Regions from separate parts of the Paenibacillus sp. FSL R7-0313 genome, predicted to be linked through region 1. Evidence: riboswitches for the same ligand, from Rfam matches in the RefSeq annotation. Region 1 holds a riboswitch; the other holds the start of a gene.
What was found. A riboswitch is a leader RNA that binds a small molecule or an ion and turns the genes downstream of it on or off. The one in region 1 is predicted to bind S-adenosylmethionine.
Positions count from the first base shown of each region.

Region 2: another riboswitch for S-adenosylmethionine. It lies ahead of mmuP (S-methylmethionine permease); the one in region 1 lies ahead of NSQ38_RS10615 (methionine ABC transporter ATP-binding protein).

Region 1 covers NZ_CP150219.1:2,420,668-2,424,884, forward strand. Annotated here, with positions in the region: gene NSQ38_RS10605 (heme A synthase) at 1-363, shown strand, start outside; gene NSQ38_RS10610 (Cthe_2314 family HEPN domain-containing protein) at 564-1,280, shown strand; SAM riboswitch class I at 1,410-1,551, shown strand; gene NSQ38_RS10615 (methionine ABC transporter ATP-binding protein) at 1,678-2,712, shown strand; gene NSQ38_RS10620 (methionine ABC transporter permease) at 2,713-3,372, shown strand; gene NSQ38_RS10625 (MetQ/NlpA family ABC transporter substrate-binding protein) at 3,447-4,217, shown strand, end outside.
Region 2 covers NZ_CP150219.1:2,146,976-2,151,192, reverse strand. Annotated here, with positions in the region: gene mmuM (homocysteine S-methyltransferase) at 1-773, opposite strand, end outside; gene mmuP (S-methylmethionine permease) at 751-2,163, opposite strand; SAM riboswitch class I at 2,256-2,357, opposite strand; gene NSQ38_RS09290 (Ger(x)C family spore germination protein) at 2,428-3,630, opposite strand; gene NSQ38_RS09285 (spore germination protein) at 3,627-4,217, opposite strand, start outside.

The DNA of each region.
Region 1 (4,217 bases):
GGATGTTCCGGATTTCCGCTCTGTAACGGGCAGATTATTCCTGAGCTTTCGGGTGGGGTAGCGGTTGCTTTTGCTCACCGTGCAGCAGCTGCGTCGCTCGTGATTGTTATTGCAATCCTGGGTCACTTCGCTTACCGTAATCATCCGGACAATAAGGAAATGCGTACTCTGGGTGTGGTATCCGTTGTTCTTATTCTGATGCAAGTAGTCATTGGTATTTTCATGATGGTGACAATGAACCGTCCGGAAGTATACATGTTCGTAGCTCTTGCTCATATGCTGGATATCGCCATATTGTTCGGAGTCTTAACGTATATGAGTTTCCTGGTGTACAAGCTGTATCGCCCGGTTAATCGTTTCTAAGATATAGATTCACTTTTTCAAAGGTACTTGGGCTAAATATGAAAGTCCACCATCCAGTGATGTACATCATTGGACAGGTGGACTTTGTTTGATGTCAGGGGGATCAGGGCAACCTATGGCAAGCAGCAATTACACGGAATGGATGATGTGTTACGTTACGGTGATGAATTCTTGTTGATTTGGAAAAGAGGAGGTTAGATATGCTGCGAACGTTGTTGGGGGAAAAGCCACGTATAAACGAAGGTAAATTGAAGGCAGCGATGGACGCAATGGCGCATACGCTTGAGCTATTTCAACGACAAATGCATGTGGACCATGATCCCACGCATGACTATCGGAAGCTGTATGTGTGGACTCAGGGACTCATCTCCTCACTGGATGAACTGGAGCAAAGCTGTTTCGCTGCTGCTCATTTTCGCAAAAAGGTCGTTGCAGGCTCAACGGATGATATGACGCCGACTGAAAAAGCCGAGTATGCTCGGTATGTGTATTTCTACAAAGATGGCTTTATCCGCTGCTTTGCCATTCTGGATAAAGTCGGCACCGTCTTAAATGAAATATTCCAACTGAATACGTCAAATACCAAAGCGCATTTTTCCTATTTTACTGTGTTGAGGCAGTTCGATTATGCGAGGGAGCATCATGATCTTGCGTTGCGATTGATTCAGATCAAGGACTCTTATCGTGAGCCGATGAGCAAGCTGCGCAAACGTCGTAATATGGAAATTCACTACATGAACTCCGAAATGCACGATGACCTGTGGCAGTTACACCAGACCTTGCAAGGTAAAGTGAAGTTGGAGGATCTGAATCAGCATGTGCAGGAAATGCGTCAAGGCGTCGATATGGTCTGTGAAACGTTAACAGCCTCTTATAGTTATATCAATAATATATGGAAAAGAAATAATTCCCTTTGACAAATCGGAATACTTGGAATATACTGAGTTTCAATCGAATGTTACACGGATAGAACTGATATTTCGGAAGTTACGTTCACATTATAAAGCATAAACTACATGAACTTATAAAATCCTACAATAACATATTTCTTATCGAGAGCGGCGGAGGGACAGGCCCGATGAAGCCCGGCAACCGATTTGTAACGACATGATACATGTGTCATTCGTTATAGATGTTAGGTGCTAATTCCTACAAAATGGTGCAAGACACGATTTTGGCAGATGAGAAGGTATATTCTTTCACGTGAAGAGCCCTCTTTGTATCTGCAAAGGGCTCTTTTTTTGTACTTTAAGGGGAGTTTTCCTTTAGATCGGGTAAAGATACATGTAGGTGGTTGGAAAGGGGCAAGTGCGATTGATTGAATTAAAAGGTTTAACGAAAACGTACGGCAAAGGGAAAAAATCTACAACAGCGTTATCCGAGCTGAATTTGAGCATCCAAAAGGGTGAAATCTACGGCGTGATTGGCCATTCCGGAGCGGGCAAAAGTACATTGATTCGCTGTATTAATTTGTTGGAACACCCTACGGAGGGGGAAGTATGGGTTGATGGGATCAACCTGACTGAACTGAGCAAAACCGAATTGCAGCAACAGAGACGCAAGATCGGGATGATTTTCCAACACTTTAATCTGTTATCCTCGGCAACGGTATATGACAATGTAGCTTTTCCACTAAAACTTGTGAATACACCCAAGGAAGCCATTGATTGCAAAGTGAAGGAAATGCTCAATCTGGTTGGTCTGGAGCACCATAGCAACAAATATCCAGCTCAATTATCAGGTGGACAGAAACAACGTGTAGGGATTGCGAGAGCACTTGCGAGTGATCCGAATGTACTTCTCTGTGATGAGGCTACTTCAGCACTTGATCCGCAGACGACAAATTCAATCCTGAAGTTACTGCTCGACATTAACGAAAAGTACAACCTCACGATTGTGCTGATTACACATGAGATGCATGTCATTCAGAACATCTGTGACAAAGTGGCTGTCATTCATCAAGGAGGGATTGTGGAGCAAGGACCTGTAACAGAAGTGTTCCTGAAGCCACAACATGCCATTACGCGGGACTTCATGATGCGTGACCATGAAGCTGGACTTGCTCTGGAAGAGACCGCTCTGGCGAATGCAGGCGTTGATTTGCAGGCAGGTGCTGCTTCCAAACTTGTGAAGATATCCTTTCTGGGTAACAAAACGTATGAAGCGATTTTGTCCAGGACGGTACGTAAGACAGGTGTGGATTTTGCTATCCTGCAAGGAACAATCTCTACGATCAAAAAGGTTCCTTATGGACAGCTGACCGTTCGGTTCGAGGGTGATTCCATTGCGATTGATCGGACGATATCAGAATTAACCGCTGAGGGACTTGATGTGGAGGTGCTTCGTTAGATGGATTTTTCAACAGTTCGCTGGGAAGAGGTTGGTAAAGCTTCCATTGAGACACTGCAAATATTGGGTGCATCAGGCTTGTTTACCGTAATCTTTGGTTTACCGCTCGGGGTGCTGCTGTTCATGACAGCCCGATCTGCTTCAACCAAATCACGGGTGGTGTACATTATACTGTCCCTGATTGTTAATATTTTGCGATCGATCCCATTTATCATATTGATTGTTGCTATTATTCCATTCACTCGTTCGCTCGTCGGTACAGCTACAGGGGTGCTTGGTGTTATACCACCTTTGGTTATTTCGGCAGCTCCTTACTTCGCTCGACTGGTAGAGACAACAATGCGTGAAGTCGATCGGGGTGTCATTGAAGCGGCACAGTCGATGGGGGCATCGACCGGACAGATTGTAAGACGAGTGTTACTGCCTGAGGCACTGCCTGGACTGCTTGCTGGTATAACGATCACCATTGTTACGCTTGTATCGTATACGGCGATGGCAGGCATGGTTGGTGGTGGAGGACTAGGAACGCTGGCAATCAACTATGGGTATTATCGTTATCAGAATGAAATTATGATCATTTCCGTTGTATTTATGGTCATCTTAGTGCAAATTCTCCAGATGGCTGGAGATCGCTTGGTTACATTTTTCACCAGGAAATAACACATAGATAACATGATGGACATGCATTCGTGCGGACGCCACATGAAAAAATGATGAGAGAAGGGGTTTTACACATGAAAAAATGGTCTTTCGCTCTACTTAGTCTTATGCTGATTGCAGTTCTTTCAGCTTGCGGAAACAACAAGGATGCGGATAGCGGCGCAGACAATTCAGCAGGTGCACCACGTACAGTTGAATTGAAAGTTGGAGCTTCACCTACACCACACGCAGAGATTCTGGAAAGCATCAAGCCTGAACTGGAAGCACAAGGTATTCGTTTGCAAGTTGTTACGTTTAATGACTATGTACAACCCAACCAGCAACTTGCTGATAAAAAATTGGATGCAAACTTCTTCCAGCACCAGCCTTATCTGGACACAGAGAATAAAGAACGTGGATTTAACCTCGTAGCTGTAACTCCTGTTCATGTTGAACCTTTTGGCGGATACTCCAAAAAGATTAAGTCTTTGGATGAATTGGCTGACGGCGCAAAAGTAGCCATTCCAAATGACCCATCCAATGGTGGACGTGCTCTGTTGTTGCTCGCGAAGGAAGGTATTATTACCCTGAAAGACAACACAAATATCTCATCTACGATTCAAGACATCACAGCCAATCCGAAGAACCTGGATATCATTGAGCTGGATGCAGCCATGATGCCTCGTCAACTGGATGAAGCGGATCTGGTATTCATCAACGCCAACTATGCGCTCGAAGCGAACCTGAATCCGGCTAATGATGCTTTGCTGATCGAAGATCTGCAAGGTAACCCATACGCAAACATCCTCGTTTCCCGTGAGGACAACAAGGATGCAGATGCAATTCAGAAACTGGCCGCTGCTCTG
Region 2 (4,217 bases), 270 kb from region 1:
TGTGCACATACCTCAAGCGGTGTGCCCTCGCTGATGCTTGTCCCGTCTTTTAAAGAAAAAGATAACCAGGCATATGCATGAGGAAACTCCTTCAGCAAATCAACCAGCACCTGTGCTTCCTGCAAGGATGGAATCGTCTCAAAAGCCAGAATATCAGCACCCGCTTCAAGCAGCGCGGCCATCCGCGGACGATGGAATGCAGCCAACGTCTCATCTGTCACACCGTAGTGACCGACATACTCCGATCCATCAGCTAGATAAGCGCCGTAAGGCCCAACCGATGCAGCAATAATTGGACGTGGACGGAGACTGTCTTCTTCGCGATCCACTGTAAGATCTACTATATGCTCCTCATTCTCCACGGTCTCGGAACGTATCGAAGGAACTTCTACAAGCTGACCTGTCGAGCTTTCTCTCCCTACTAAACCACTCTGCACTTCTGCCCATACGTCATCTCTCGCCTGTGCAGCCAGCTGCACCGTCTTGCGAATCAGGTCCAGTGCTGCCTGTTCATCGATCCCTCTCTTGCGGAAACCATCCACCGTCGCCTGATAACTGGATGTAATCGCACAGTCGGCTCCTGCTCGAAAATAATCTGCATGGACCTGAACGATAACATCCGGATTCTCAAGCAACACACGAGCAGACCATAGTGGATCATCGAGATCACATCCATGCTGTTCAAGTTCCGTTGCCAGCGCTCCATCCAGAATCATGACCGGATGTTCACGCAGGATCTGTTCTATGGGGTTAGTCTGTTGTGCTTGCGTCATGTACTTGTCCTCTTTTCTTATTCACACGTTCTGTCAGATAATAAGCAGCGTAACATACTGCGATAAACGGAACCCCACAATACAGCGCAATTCGCTGTGTCGGGTCAAAGGCAATACCTATGCATGAAGCTAGGCATAATATAAATGAAACAATTGGTACCACCGGATACAGTGGTGTGCGGTAGACCAGATCTTTGACCGCATGTCCTTCCCGGATATATTGTCTGCGGAACATGTATTGGGAGGCACTGATGCTCATCCATACCGCAACGACAGCCAGACCTGAGATGGAGACCAGAGTAATATACACGGTACCTGGTGCAATGATGCTGGACAGCAAAGCTAGTGCACCACCCACCATACTGATCAGAAGTGCATTCAGCGGTACCCCGCTTTTGGTCAATTTGGCAAACCACGGAGAGATCGTTCTTTTGTCAGCCAAAGACCAGAGCATCCGTGAAGATGCATATAGGCCTGAATTGGCAGCAGAGAGAATCGCCGTCAGAATAACAAAGTTCATAATGTCTGCTGCATAGGGTACTCCCACCCGCTCCATTACCGCTACAAACGGACTTTCCAGTACACTGGCATCCGACATGGGCAGCAAGGCCGACAAGATAACAATCGTTCCGATGAAGAAAATAACCAAACGCCACAGCGTTGTATGAATAGCCTTTGGTATCGTCTTTTCCGGATTCTCCGTCTCACCGGCGGCAATGCCGATTAACTCGGTGCCTGAGAAGGCAAAGTTTACAGCAAGCATGGTCATCAATATCGCTGTAGCCCCATGAGGGAACCACCCGGATGCGGTAATATTTGATAGAAATGGAGCCGGTTCAGAATCCGCCATGGGAATGATACCAAACATGGCTGCGCCACCGATAATAATGAAGATTACAATAGTAACTACTTTTACAGATGAGAACCAGAACTCGGATTCCGCAAATAATTTCACCGTTAATGCATTAAACAGAAAGATCATCAGTGCAAAGAGCGCGCTCCATATCCATACGTTCACCGATGGGAACCAGCGCTGCATCAGCAATCCGGCGGCTGTGAATTCGGAGCCAAGCGCAACAGTCCAGGTTAACCAGTATAACCAAGCCACCGTGTAACCTGTTGCCGGTCCGATATATTTGGCTGCATAACTATGAAATGCTCCCGTCTCTGGCATATGAACAGACAGTTCACCAAGACAGAGCATCACCAGATATACAACGATGGCTCCGATCAGATAGGACAGAATGGTTCCCAGTGGTCCCGCCTGCTGAATGGTGTAACCTGAGCTGAGGAATAATCCCGTTCCAATGACTCCTCCGAGAGAGAGCATGACCACATGCCGTGCCTGCATTTTTCGCTGAAAATGCCCTTTGTCGTTGTTGTTCTCCATACCTACTGCTCCCCTACTTCTTCATCCAGAAAAAACAAAAAAGACCCACTCTTCCTAAAGAGTGCGCCGTTACTGACAAATAAAAACAAACGCTCCTATCTATCAGGCTTTCACCCGCTGGAATTAGCACAGTATCCTTCAGATCTGTTGCTGAGGTTTCTAAGGGCCAGTCCCTCCACCTCTCTGGATAAGAAAATGATTTTTTATAAATATAGCGATTGATCATGAATGTGTCAACATTTAAATAATAAATGGCACACCTCGCTATTCCGTAGAAGACCCCGGATTGATGATGGAGGTCTTTACCTCATACGTAATGGGTATAGTAGCAAAGATTTCATCCCAGTTCCCTTTAACCTTCTTCCACGTTTTTGGATATTTAATACGAATGCTATCGCGGAAACCAGCAACATCGACTTTGTAGGTATGTTGGAGCTTGTATAGTAACTGTTTGATCTGTTGCTCGACCAGTTCAGCAAAATCGTTTTCCATTTCTTTCAGATATGCACCCTTTTCCTCTTCTTCCGGTGCCCGCCAATCCTCCATTAGCCATCCTTCAGACTCTGCCTTCACATGGAACGAGATATCATCGCCATTAACCTTCGGAATGATTTTGATTTTCTTCTTCTTGATTTCATAGAGTACCGTGAAACCCTCCTTACTATATGTTTTTATGACACCACCTTGTTCTTTAGGCATAAGCCAGGACAGAGCTTCCAAATCAGTTTGGCTGAGTTCCCCCAGAAATTTGGTTGTATTTGCAGCAAATATGCTGCCCCCGGAGAACTTGTCCTCTCCATTGGCATTCAGCACATTTTGAAGCAGAAAACTGGACCCGGACTGCATCTGTGCATCCAGTTTTGCCAGCGAAACGGGTTCCAGAATCTTGTTGGAAATGTATGCATTGTTCGTAATGCCTGTAAGGTAAAATGCAGGAATACGGGAAGGATCATCTGAGGTAAGCACATCAACCGCCCGCTGGTGACTAATCAGTACAAGACAGTTCGGTCGAATATCGTTATCCCGGAGTACAAAATCGAGCAATTGAATCAGTCCATACTTTTTGGCAATATCCTTGGAGATCACAATAACCTTCAGATGATGTCCAATGAGTGGACGATCTCGCCGCAAAGCAAACTGACGAAAAATTTGCAGCATGGAATCTCCCGTAAGCTGCTCATTGGAATAAGACTCTTTGCCAGAAGAGGGTGAACCAGATTGCTGACTTTTTTGACTGCTAGAATTCCCAGGGGCAATCTGAACGGTTGCTGTGACATTGTTTTGTTTGGGATAATGCCCACCCTGCGCTGAAATCTTCTTCTCGAAATCGGTCTCTTTTCCAACGTCAATCCCGAGACCTACATACAAGCTTAGATCTTCTATCTCGCGGCTGCTCCAGCAACCTGATATTATACACAGGATGAACACAGCACAAGTTACTCTTAAGCACAGGCGGAATGAAATCATGCGTGTTTGCCTCCTTTTTTGCGAATTATGCTGATAAGCAACAATACCAGAGGTAATATAGCGAACAAAACTACAGATACGTTACCTAACATATCGCCCAGTGCAAAAGTTTCAAACACTGTTTTAGGCATCATTGCCGTCAGATAAATGAATGGAAGCAGGGCATACATAATCCAGCGTATCTTCTTTGCCCGAAACAAGTCCCGGATTCCTACGGAAGCACAGTAATGGGTAATGGCAAATGTCGAGAAAATCTGCATAATCCAGATCACCAGCAATAACGATTCGAAACGTTCAAATATCAGTCCCTGTATCTCAAAACTTCGTACCAGATCCAATGTTGGCCATGTTCTGGTCTTAATTCCATCCAAGGACAAACTGCCTACGACCATTACAACAGTGATCAGATATACCATTGTAGAGATAGTTAACCCCCATGTCATCGCCTTGTTGCTTTTCTTCGGATCTTGCATATATGCAGTGATGACCAGCATAACTTCGTAACCGGTATACGACAGTAGCGATGGTTTCAGCCCTTTGAGTACAGGCATGATGCCCTCACCCAATACGGGTCTGAGGTTACTAAT